Regions from separate parts of the Janthinobacterium sp. YR213 genome, predicted to be linked through region 1. Evidence: predicted binding sites of a transcription regulator. Region 1 holds the regulator's gene; each other region holds the start of a gene.
The links. The regulator FNR, encoded in region 1, switches genes on or off when oxygen is low (the NO sensors DNR and NnrR bind a similar motif). The targets are predictions, from matches to a motif close to TTGATNNNNATCAA.

Region 1 (4,181 bases):
CGTATGGCTTACCCAGCTGGCGTTCTACGGCTTGCCGTGGTTGACCTGGAATGGCAGGCAAGCCCTGCTGTTCGATTTGACCACGCGCAAGTTCTACATTTTCGGCGTCGTGCTGTGGCCCCAGGATTTCATCTATCTGGCGGCCCTGCTGATCATCTGTGCGTATTTGTTATTCCTCGTCACGGCCATTGCCGGGCGGGTGTGGTGCGGGTTCTCCTGCCCGCAAACGGTATACACGGAAATTTTCCTGTGGGTCGAACGCCGCATCGAGGGCACGCGCAGCGCGCGCATGGCCCTCGACAAGCAGGGCCCCTCCGTGCGCAAGGCCTTCAAGAAGACCGCCAAGCACCTGGTATGGGGCGCCATCGCCCTGTGGACGGGCTTTACCTTTGTCGGCTACTTCACGCCGATCAAGGAACTGGCGCAGTCGGTGACCACCCTCAATTTCGGTCCCTGGGAATGGTTCTGGGTCTTGTTCTACAGCCTGGCAACCTACGGCAACGCGGGCTGGCTGCGCGAGCAGGTGTGCAAATACATGTGCCCCTACGCGCGCTTCCAGAGCGCCATGTTCGACCAGGACACGCTGATCATCACCTACGATGCCAAGCGCGGCGAACCGCGTGGCGCCATGAGCAAGAAGGCCGGCAACAACGACAAGCTGGGCGATTGCATCGACTGTACCCTGTGCGTGCAGGTGTGTCCGACCGGCATCGATATCCGCAACGGCCTGCAGTATGAATGCATCGGCTGCGCCGCCTGCGTCGATGCCTGCAACAGCGTGATGGACAAGGTCGAGCGGCCGCGTGGCCTGATACGCTACAGCACCGACCATGCGATGGAAAACAACTTCAATTCGAAGCAGATACGCCAGCGCGCCATGCGCCCGCGCGTCTTGATCTACACTTCCATCCTGGCCCTGATCATCATCGCCGTGTGTACCTCGCTGGCCCTGCGCACGCCCCTGAAAATGGACGTGATCCGCGACCGCGGTTCGATGGGACGCGAAGTGGAAGACGGCATGATCGAAAACGTCTACCGCCTGCAGATCATGAATACGTCCGAGCAAAGCCAGCATTTTAAAATCAGCGCTTCCGGCTTGCCGGGCCTGACCTTGCTGACGCGCGAAGAAGTGACCTTGCAGCCGACGGAAACGCTGGGCTGGCCGATCCGCCTGCGCGTGCCGCACGGCGTCGGCGAGAAGGGCTCGAACAAGATTGCGATCGAATTGCAATCGCTGGACGATCCATCGCTGCATGTGCGCGAAAGCGCGGTATTCATCGTGCCACGTTAACAAGGAAAGGCGGACGGGGACCGGGTGCCCTCGCCGCCGCCACGAAGTTGCAGGAAGGCCGGTCCCCATGCGGGGACTGGCTGATTAAACAGGAGAAACAGCATGTCCGACAGTCTGAAACTGCAAGCCCCCGTTGCACCGTGGTACAAGCATCGCTGGCCATGGCTGCTGATGATCGGTCCCGGCCTGTCCGTGGTCGTCGGCAGCTTCATGGGCTATATCGCGTTTACGCAGCCCGATGCGCTGGTGGTGGGCGATTATTACAAGCAGGGCAAGGCAATCAACCAGGATTTGAAGCGCGACACGATCGCCAGCGACCTGGCCATGGATACGCGCCTGTCATATGACGTGGCTGCAGCGCGCCTCAGTGGTTCCGTGCACAGCTTCGGCAAGGCCTATCAGGCGCCGCTGCAGCTGCACCTGGCGCATGCGACCCTGCCGGAAAAGGATATCAAGCTGCTGGTGCAGCCCGATGCGGCCGGCAATTTTTCCGTAGCACTGCCGATGCTCGAGCGCAGCCGCTGGCAAGTGCTGGTGGAAAACGACAAACGCGAGTGGCGCCTGTCCGGCATCTGGACCTGGCCCCTGCAACGCAGCATCGCGCTGCACGCGGATGAAGAGCTTTAACGTACAGCGCCGGGAAAACCGTCGCGAGCGGCAGTGATTTGTGGTTGAGAAGCGCAGCTGTGCTATGCACGGGGGCGCCGAGCCAGCGAGCATCGCAGGCCGCAAAGCGCGACGCGCAGCAGGTTTTGACGGTGCTGTTACTTGCAGGTGTCCGTGCCGGCCGTAATCGCTTTCAACTTGGCCGGCTGCAGGATTTCGATCTCGCGGTTCGAGACGCGCAGCCAGCCTTCCTTCTTGAATTTCGACAATAAGCGGCTGACGCTTTCGATGGTCAGGCCCAGATAGTTGCCGATTTCCTCGCGCGACATGCGCAGCTGGAAATTGCTGCCCGAATAGCCACGTGCTTCATAGCGCGACGCCAGGTTGACGATGAAGGCGGCAAAACGCTGGGTCGCCTGCATATTGCCCAGCAATAGCATGACGCTTTGCTCGCGCGTGATTTCCTGGCTCATCATGCGGTGGAAATGACGCAGCAGGGTCGGCATATTGCCCAGCAATTGTTCCAGGCTGGAAAACGGAATTTCACACACTTCGCTGTCTTCCAGCGCCACGGCATTACAGTGGTGGCGGTCGGCGCTGATGGCGTCCATGCCCAGCAGTTCACCGGCCATCTGGAAACCCGTCACCTGCTCTTCGCCACCCGGATTGATCTGGTAGGTCTTGAAGTGCCCCAGGCGGATCGCGTACAGGTTCTGGAACGAGTCGCCGATGCGGAACAGCGAGGCCCCGCGCACGATCTTGCGGCGGCGGCCGATGATCTGGTCCAGCCTATCCATGTCGCCCACATCAAGGCCCATCGGCAGGCACAATTGATGCATGCTGCAGGTCGAGCATCGTGCACGCAACGCCTCCACGTTCACGGTGGGCAAGGTGGGAGTGAGTAGCGCTTCAGTCATGTCGGTACCTTTTAGAAAATGCAACAACAAGTTTACTGCATACAGCTGCATACAGGGTTGCCGTATGCCAATTTCACCGTAAATTCGGCGAATAAACGACGTCCAGCCTTTAATTATATGGCAACATCGTCAAAAGCCCATACGGGGCGGGCAATTTGCGCGGCGGCGCTTGCCAAGCTGGGGTATTGATAGGAAAATTCCTGACAGCATTATCTGCCGCCTGTGCCGCCCGGCACTGAAAAGGAAATCATGAAGCCTCTCGGCATTAAAGCAAAAGTCGCGCTGGCCACCAGCCTGACCTCGATCGCCATGATCGCGCTGGTCACCATGATCCAGGTGCAGCACATGCGCGACGACTTCACCCGAGTACTGCTGAGCCAGCAGTCATCCCTGATCAGCCGCACCGCTGCCGAGCTCGACGACAAGCTGGGCATGCTGCTGCAGATTGTCACCCTGACGGCCAGGCAGCAGCCGCCGGAACTGATCGCCCAGCCCGCCAAACTGCGCGAATACTATGCGCGCCGCTCGATGCTGGTGCTGTTCGACGACGTGCTGGTGCTCGATGCGCATGGCGCCATCGTGGCCGACATGCCGGAAGTGGCGGGGCGCGCCGGCATCAACGTCGCCGAGCGCGAGTATTTCCAGACCGTCCTGCGCACGCGCCAGCCCATGATTACCGAGCCGATGCTGGGCAAGTCGAGCGGCATGCCCATCGTGCAGATGGTGGCGCCCGTGCTGGCCGCCGATGGCCAGGTGGCCGGCGTGGTGATCGGCGTGCTGCGCCTGTACAAGGACAATCTGCTGGGCCGCCTGCGCTCGGAAAAGATCGGCAAGAGCGGCTATTACTTCATCCTCACGCGCGGCGCCGTGCCGCGCTATGTGCTGCACCCCGATACCAGCCGTTTGCTGCAGCCACGCAAGCCGAACGCCAACCTGACGACCACCCAACTGCTGAAGGAGGATGGCGAAGGCAGCATGGTCAGCACCAACAGCCGCGGCATCACGGCCGTCAACAGCTTCAAGCGCCTGAAATCCGTGAACTGGCTGCTGGCCGCCTCGCTGCCCGTCGAGGATGCCTTCGAACCGTTCGATGGCGTACTGTACCGGCTGGTGCTGTGGAGCATCCTCGCTTCGCTGCTGGCCGCCTTTGTTCTGGGCTTGGTCACCGTGCGCCTGCTGTCGCCGCTGGTGCGCCTGCGCGACACCCTGCTGGCCCTGCGCACCAGCGGCAGCCGTTTCACCCCCGTGCCGGTACAGCAGCGCGACGAGATCGGCGAACTGACGGAAGCGTTCAACGGCCTGATGAGCGAACGCGACCGCCTGCAGCAGGAACTCGAAGCGCGCGCGGCGGAGCTGGAGCAGGAACG
Region 2 (4,181 bases), on a different contig from region 1:
ACTGGGCGGTGGTGGCCTTCTTCGTCATGGGGCCGCTGCAAGTGGCCTTGCCCGTGCTGGCCAGCGAGCGCCTGCACGGCGCCGCGGCGCTGGGTGTGCTGATGGGCGCGCACGGCGCGGGCACCCTGGCCGGCATGCTGGCGTCCAGCCTGGGCGGCGCCTGGCTGCGCCGCCGCTTCGGCGCCACCCTGTTGCTGGTCGATGCGGTCGTGGGCCTGCTGCTGATGGCGCTGGGGCAAATCGGCACGGCCTGGCAGGGCGCGGCCTTGCTGGCCGTCACAGGAATGCTGGGCGGCTATGTGCAGGTAGCCATCTTTACGTGGATACAGCGGCGCGTGGCGCCCGCCATGCTGGGCCGGGCAATGGCACTGTTCATGGGCATCTTCCTGGGACTGGCGCCCCTGTCGGCGGCGGCCACGGGTGCGTTGCTGCGCCACCTGAGCGTGGGCGAGCTGTTCTGCGCTGGCGGCGCCCTGCTGCTGGCCGCCGCCGTGGCCGCCATCCTGTGGACGGATATTCCCCGCATCGGGGCAAGCGATTATGCAGTTCAACCTTAAGGCAGTCACAGCATGGATAAAACACGACAAGCGGCCCTGAAAGCGGCCTACCGGCAACAAGCGCCCGCATTGGGCATCATCGCGCTGCGCCACTTGCCCAGCGGACGCACCCTGCTCGAACGCAGCCGCAATGCCCCTGGCGCGCTGAACCGCCATCGCTTCGAACTGAATCTGGGCAAGCACCGCAATACGCTCCTGCAGGCGGACTGGCAACGCGACGGCGCGGCGGCCTTCCGTTTCGAGCTGATCGATGCCGTCAAGGTGCCCGACGATCCCGCCTTCGATGCGGATGCCGAACTGGACGCCCTGCTGGCGCTGTACCAGGCACAGCTGCTGGAGCAGGGACAGGCACGCTATTGAGCGGCCATGCTTTACACTTGCGCACTCAAGCACTTCGCAGCGAATTGAAAGGACGTCATGATCGATCACACTCCCCCGCCGCCGGACGGCGCCAGCGCGCTGGACTTCTGCCTGCGCCTGGCGCGCGCCCAGGCCGTGCTGGTGCGCCGCTTCGACAGCATCCTGGGCAATCTGCATGGCCTGAGCTTCAGCGATTATCAATTGCTGTACCACTTGCAGCGCGCGCCCGGCGGCCGCCTGCGCCGCATCGACCTGGCCGAACGCCTGGCGCTGACGGCGTCCGGCATCACGCGCTCCTTGATGCCGCTGGAAAAAATCGGCCTGGTGGCGCGCCAGGCCGATGCGCGCGATGCCCGCGTCGGCTATGCCGTCATCACGGAAGCGGGACAAGCCCTGCTGCTCCACGCCGATGCGACAGCGCAGGCACTGGGCCAGGAATTGCTGGGCAGCGCCAGCGCGGAACAGCTGGCACCGCTGTCCATGCTGCTGGCCGGCATCGCCGGCAGCCAGCCAGCGAACGGCTGACGCATCGCCCTTACACGAGCGCCAGCTTGCGCAGGCGCCGCGTCGACTGCCAGTGTTCCACGCCCGTTTCGTCGCGGATGGCGGCGCAGGCGGCCAGCACTCTTGCGCACTCATCCTCGCGCAAGCCCGCATTCAGGGTCAGGCGCACGATGGCGCGGTTCTTCGCCGTAGCCGGGGCACAAAACATGGCGCCGTAAATGCCGTGCCGTTCCAGCGCCTGGCGCAGAGCCAGGGTGGCCGGTTCGCCGCCAGCCTCCAGCGCCACGATCTGCTCCGTGCCATCGCTGACGTTGTAGCCCAGCTCGCGCAAGCCGTCGCGCACCTGCAGCGTGTGGCGCCGCAGGGTGGCGCGGCGCTCGTCGGCGGCCATGATGAAATCGAGCGCCGCGCCCAGCCACGCCAGCTCATGCGCCAGCAGGCAGGAACTGAAGATGGCGGGGCGTGATTCGGACAAGAAATACCCCTTGAAGCGGCTGGAACAGCTGATGAAACCGGCCCGGCCCGCGAAGGCCTTGGCCAGCGATGCCGTGCGGAAATGCACGCGGTGGCCCAGTCCCCAGGCTTCCACCAGGCCCGCGCCCTGCGGGCCGTGCGTGCCCAGCGAATGCGACTCGTCGACCACCACCACGCAGTCGCTGCGCTCGGCGATATCGAGCAGCTCCAGCAGCGGCGCCAGGCTGCCATTGGTGCTGTACAGGGCATCGACCACAATCACGCCACGGCCATGCTTTGCCACCTGCCGCCGCAGGTGCGTCATGTCGTTGTGCAGGAAGGGCACGGCCTGGGCCTGGGCCGACAGCACGCCTTCCCACAGCGACGCGTGAGCCTGCATGTCCAGGTAGACGGGAATGCCGGGGCCGGCGATACACTGCAGCAAGCCGACGTTGGCCGCCATGCCGGACTGCGCCAGGATGCCATCCTCGCAGCCCATGAAGCGGGCCAGCCGGCTTTCCAGCCGGTGCTGTTCGCTGCCTTCCTGCAAGTACACGGCCGACATCAGCATGCCGCCCGCATGCGCCTGCAGGGATGCCACCTGCGCCGCCACCAGCGTCGGCTCGGCGGCGATGGACAGGTAGTCATTGCCCGCCAGGAAAATAGCATGGGCGGGGGTCGGTTGCCAGGCATGGGGATGCTGGCCGCCCAGCAGTTTTTCGATGCGCGTGATGTGATGCGCATCCATGCGCCGCACGATGTAGTCGGGCAGGCAGTGTTCGGCACGGGCGAAAGATGGGGTATGCACGCTGGTAGCGATGGTCATGGTTTTTCTCCTAGGGAAAGGTTTGCTGCAAATTAAAGCCTTGACCGTGTTGCAAACCCATCCATTGACGTATATCAATGTCCGACGAGATAACCGTTCAACCAGGAAAATTTACGCGATGATAATGTTCTAAAGAGAATCTAGGCAGAGTCATGACGCAGCAATTGCAAGGACGATGGACACACTGGCGCAGGCGCCTGCTCCATTCGCTGCTGCATGAGCGCGTGCCGCATGAGGACCTGGCCGGCCGAGTCGCCATGCTGGCCGCCGTGGGCACGGTGGCGATGCCGCTGTACTACCTGCTGTGGCATTACTTTTTTCCGCAAGCCTATGAAAACCTGACCCTGCGCCTGACGGGCGTGGGCATTTGCATGGCTGGCCTGTTTGCCCGCCGCTTCTCGGTCCGCTGGCTGTCGCGTTACCTGCTGTTCGCGCTCAGCTACATCCTACCCTTCTTCTTTACTTTCATGTTTCTGATGAACCATGCGTCGTCCATCTGGAGCGAATCGCTGCTGATCGGCCTGGTCGTGCTGTTTCATTTCGAAACGAAACTGGCGTGCTGCGCCTACCTGATCGGCACCAGCGCCGCCTGCCTCGCCGTCATTCTGCAAGGGGAAGGCGGCTTCCTGCTGCAACGTGAAGTGCTGCAGCAACTGCCCGTGCACTGGTTCACCATTGCCGCGCTGTCCGTGGTGAAAGTGGGCAGCAAGGTGCTGGAACTGGAACGGCTGGCAGGCCTGGCGGCCGGGCTCGGTTCCGTGGCGCACGAGCTGCGCACGCCGCTGACCAGCGTGGAAGCCAATGTGCGGGGCATGCGCCGGCTGCTGCCGCAGCTGGCCGACCAGGCGGACGACATGCCCCCGTTGCAGGAAGCCCTGTCGCGCATCCAGTTCGAAGTGCGCCACATGCATCACATGATCGATCTGTTCCTGATGAGCGCCAGTGCCGTGAACCGCAACCTCCAGCCTAGCCAGGTGCTATCGATGCTGGAGATGGTGAACGCCGTGCTCAAGCGCTACCCATTTACCAGCAACAGCCAGCGCAGCAGCGTCAAGGTGGACGTGCGTGCCGACTTCCAGTTCGCCGGCCAGGACGAACTGTGCGTGGTGATCCTGCTGAACCTGCTGAGAAACGCGCTGAAAGCCATCCAGCGGGCAGGCAAGGGACGCGTGCGCATCATCATCGACGGCGCCCGCCCCGTGCCCAGGCTGCTGTTCATCGACACGGGCTGCGGTATCGCGAAGAACCGCCTGCCGCTGATCTTCGAGCGTTTTTACTCCTATCCCGTACATAACGGCAGCGGCATCGGCCTGGCCCTGTGCCGGCAGATCGTCACCGCCTGGCAGGCGCGCATCCGCTGCGTGTCGCGCGAGCATGCCTATGCGATTTTCATCCTGGAATTCCCCCAGCCCGTGCCTGCCCGCTTCCAACCCTCTTCCCCCGCAAGGTGACGCATGCAACTGCCCGTCTACACCCATCCG
Region 3 (4,181 bases), on a different contig from region 1:
GCCGCTTGATGGCTTCCTTGACAGTGCGCCGCCGGTCCAGGCGCGAACGGGCGCCATGACGGTCCAGGCCGCTACGCACGAGCCGGACTTCGTCGATGGCGCCCAGGTGGCGCGGCTTCAGGTGCGGCAGCTCGAAGGCGTCCCACAGCCAGTCGAGAATATCGTCGATGGGAAACTCGAGCAGCAGGCGCACCGCGCCCTCGCCATCGCCGCCTTCGCCTTGCGTTCCCGCCCCGCCCGTGGCGGCGGGGCGGGCCGCGCGCAGAAGATCGCCGGGCTGGCCGCCACCCTGGCCCGCGCCCACGCTGCTGCGCGCGGGCGCCAGGCGGAAATGCGCATGTTCAAGCAGGCGCATGGGCACTTGCACCGTGCGTTGCTGCGGCCCGCCGATCAGGTCAGGCGTGGCGATCAGCTCGGGCAAGTGCGCCTGCACGGCGTCGCGCACTTTCTGGTTGTGGCGCAGCCAGTCGCGCGCGCCGCGCGAGAACAGCCCGTACCACGGCTGGGCCAGGGCAGGCGCGGTGCCCGTATGCGCTGTCGCGCCGGCGGAATGCACCGTGCTTGCCGTGGCTGGCGAGCCTGCGCGGCCATCCCGTTCCGGAGGACCATGCTGATTGCCGTTGCCAGGCGAGGTCGTGGCGGACATGGCTATTCCTGCGCCAGCAAGGTGGTTACGTAGTTGAGCGCTTCGCGCGCGCTATGGGCGTCATAGCCGTATTCGTCGACCAGGCGCTGCTCGACGGCCGATATCCTGGACCGCACGTCGTCATCGGGGCGCTTGGCCGAGCCGACCAGGCGCAGCACGTCGCGCCGCTGCTCGAACAGGTATTGCTGGATGGCGTCGTGCAGTTGCGCATGGCTGGCCAGACCAAATGGCTCGCCCCGCTTGAAGGCGCTCATGGCCTTGCGCACCACTTCTTGTCGGAAAGATTGCTTGCCCGAGTCGCTGATGTGGATTTTTTCTTCCACGGCGCGCAGGAACCGTTCGTCGGGACGGCGCTCTTCGCTGGTGATGGGATCGCGGATCTGGCGGTTGTCGAGCATGGCTTCGACTTCATCGAGATATTTGTTCAGCAAGTCTTGCGCTTCTTGCTCGAACGACACGAACAGGGCCTTGTGCACGTCAGCCTTGACCCAGCGGTTATAGAAATCCTTGCGTGTGAGCACCAAGTAATCGACCCACTTGCGCTTGCGCCGTGGTTCGATGCGCGCATCGTTTTCGATGCCGTCCTTCAGGGCCAGCAGCACGTCCATGGTGGACAGGCTGTTGCGCTGGGCGGAAATGATGGCGTGCGACAGGGCATTGATGACGAAACGGGGCGACACGCCCGACAGGCCTTCGTCGGGCGCCTTGTCGCGCTCGCGCATGCGGCGGATGTCGGCCGGCTGCAAGTCGTCCACGTCTTCGTCGGCGTAGATGCGCAGTTTCTTGACCAGCTCGGCCTCCTTGTCCTCGCCTTCGGGCAGACGGCTGAGGATGGCAAACACGGCCGCCGCATGCAGCACGTGCGGATCGAGGTGTACGTCGCGGAAGGCGGGCGCCGCCGCCAGGATCAACTTGCGGTAGATGCGTGCTTCCTCGCGGTAATTAAGCGTGTACGGCACTTGCACGATGACCATGCGGTCGAGCAGCGCCTCGTTTTCGCTTTCTTGCAGGAATTTGCGAAATTCGGCCAGATTCGTGTGCGCGAGGATGGTTTCGTCGAGATAGATCAGGGGAAAGCGCGACACCTTGACATTCTTTTCCTGCGTCAGGGTCAATAGTAAATAGAGGAATTCCCGCTTGACCTTGAGGATCTCGATCATTTCCAGCATGCCGCGGCTGGCCGCGTATACCGCGCCGGACCATGACCAAGCGCGCGGATCGCCTTCGTCGCCGTACTGCGCCACTTTCGACAGGTCGACGGAACCGACCAGGTCGGCCAGGTCGGCCGTGGTGGGATCGTGCGGCGCATACGTGCCGATGCCGCAGCGGCCCGCCTCGGACAGGTGGATGCGCTCGACGGGCATGCGCAGGAAATCGCCTGCGTACTGTTCTTCCAGGCGGGCTCGGCAATGGGGGCACAGTTCGCCCTGCAGCTCGGCATCATAGCTGGCGCGAAAGTCGGCGCGCATGCTGTGCGGCACCAGATGCAGCGGCGATTCGTGCACGGGACAGCCGGCGATGCCGTACAGCGCGCCTTCACTGCTGTGGCTGTATTCTTCCAGGCCCCGCTTGAGCAGGATCACCATGGTCGATTTGCCGCCCGACGGCGGGCCCAGCAATAGCAGCATGCGCCGGCCCACCTCGGAGCCGGCGGCGGCGGCCTTGAAGTAGGCGGCAACCCGGTCGATCGCCTCGTCAATGCCGAACAGCTCGTCGTCGAACAGGCGGCAGCGGAAGCGCCCGTGGTCATCGGTCTGGCCGTTCCAGCGCATCATGTCCCACAGGTACTGGTGCGCGCTGCGCGTCAGCAGGGCCGCGCGGCCGGGCAGGATCTGCTCGATGAAGTCGGCAAAACTGCCGCCCCATGGGCGGATGCGGTGTTTTGCCGCCCAGGCCGCCATGCCGTGCACAAAACCCGCATGCTGGCCTGCTTGCTCGCCCGCGGGCGCGTCGTCGTGGCGTGTCATACCAGGGCTCGTCATTGTTTCCCCATCCATACCGTTACTGCCGTGGAGCAGGCCCGGTTCCAGCCTGTCAGCCAAGTATACGGCGCCACCTCTGGCCGCACGCCTGATCTCGCTCAACCTTGACGAGGGAACTATTTTTATCCTCGCTGCCCCCGTTGGGGCAGGGCCGCCATGCGCCAGCGCAGTTCAATCCAGATCAATACCGGCCCGCGCGGTCCGTCCAGACTGGTGGTTTGCGGCGACCCACGAGGAGAACATGATGATAGGCAACGAGAATGGTTTCAGCGCCCCGCCTGGCGGCAGCGGCAGGGGACAAAGCGCGGACGATGAAGAGGCCGTCGGCCAATTTTCCGTCCCTGGCGAAGACGATAATACGATCGAGAGCGCGTCCGTCTCGGACGTGCCCGACGCCTTGAGCGGCGTCAGCATGGAATTGCTGGAAATCAAGCGCAGCATCGAAGACGGCATGCGCCAAAGCATTTCCCAGGCGGGCGGCGTGCGCGCGGCCGACGCCTTCAGCGACGGCGGCAATATCCAGGGCGTGTCCATCGGCCTGGGCGAGGGCGCCAGCGACAGTTCGTCCGGCGAACCGGGCTTGCCGGCCCTGACCCTGTACGTGGCCGAGCCCACTTCCGTCGACCGCGCCAAGGCCGCCATCGTGGGAGCCATGGGCGTGCGCGCCGTGTCCAGCGACAGGGTGCCCGTCAACATCGTCGTCACGGGCGTGATCGATGCGCAACCGCACCGCTTCCGTTTGCGCCCGGCGCCGGGCGGTGTGTCGGTCGGGCATTTCCGCATCACGGCCGGCACCATCGGCTGCCTGGCCGTGGGGCGCAGCGCGCCGCGCAACAGCCGTTTGATGATTCTTAGCAATAATCACGTGCTGGCCAATTCCAATGGCGGCGTGTTCAACGACTGCATCGTGCAGCCGGGCCCCATCGATGGTGGCCGCTGCCCGCAAGACCAGGTGGCCGTGCTCGAGCGCTTCGTGCCCATCAACTTCAGCGGCGGCGTCAACTTCGTCGATTGCGCCACCGGCTGGGCCTGGCCAGACCGCGTGCGACCCGAACTGGTCTACCTGAGCGGCGGCGTGCCGGCGTACTTCCGCATCAGCAATGCGCTGGTGGCGCCCGCGCTGGGCATGATGGTTGGCAAGTCCGGTCGCACGACGCAGCTGACGCAGGGCCGTATCACGGGCCTGGGGGCCACCATCAACGTCAATTACGGCGGCGGCAGGATCGCGCTGTTCCAGGACCAGATCGCCATCACGGGCGTCAGCGGCGCATTCAGCGCGGGCGGCGATTCCGGCTCGTCCATCTGGACGTGGAACCAGCAGCGCAATCCCGTCGGCCTGCTGTTTGCCGGCGGCGGCAATATCACGTTTGCCAACCAGATGCGGCGGGTGGTGGTGGCGCTCGACATCAATTTGTACACCTGAGCACGCTGCAAGGGCATGGCGCGGCGGCCTTGCGCCGCCTTGCATCACGCTGTCTTTTGCACGATGATGATATGAGTCAAGGGCAGCAGCCACGCATGGTACTGGCCGGCCAAGCGTACTGCAATGCCGG

Region 2: cqsA (alpha-hydroxyketone-type quorum-sensing autoinducer synthase) is a predicted target of FNR. The motif match lies at 2,765-2,778, and genes of this name have one in related genera.
Region 3: BLT98_RS00980 (serine protein kinase) is a predicted target of FNR. The motif match lies at 2,800-2,813, and genes of this name have one in related genera.

The regions. Positions count from the first base shown of each region.
Region 1 is NZ_FNDA01000003.1:770,675-774,855, reverse strand. It holds gene ccoG (cytochrome c oxidase accessory protein CcoG) at 1-1,291, shown strand, start outside; gene BLT98_RS17400 (FixH family protein) at 1,394-1,918, shown strand; gene fnr (fumarate/nitrate reduction transcriptional regulator Fnr) at 2,056-2,814, opposite strand; gene BLT98_RS17390 (response regulator) at 3,064-4,181, shown strand, end outside.
Region 2 is NZ_FNDA01000002.1:958,711-962,891, reverse strand. It holds gene BLT98_RS13515 (MFS transporter) at 1-557, shown strand, start outside; gene BLT98_RS13510 (GIY-YIG nuclease family protein) at 570-917, shown strand; gene BLT98_RS13505 (MarR family winged helix-turn-helix transcriptional regulator) at 975-1,442, shown strand; gene cqsA (alpha-hydroxyketone-type quorum-sensing autoinducer synthase) at 1,453-2,700, opposite strand; gene BLT98_RS13495 (sensor histidine kinase) at 2,853-4,151, shown strand; gene BLT98_RS13490 (response regulator) at 4,155-4,181, shown strand, end outside.
Region 3 is NZ_FNDA01000001.1:234,412-238,592, forward strand. It holds gene BLT98_RS00975 (DUF444 family protein) at 1-646, opposite strand, end outside; gene BLT98_RS00980 (serine protein kinase) at 649-2,613, opposite strand; gene BLT98_RS00985 (chymotrypsin family serine protease) at 2,870-4,051, shown strand.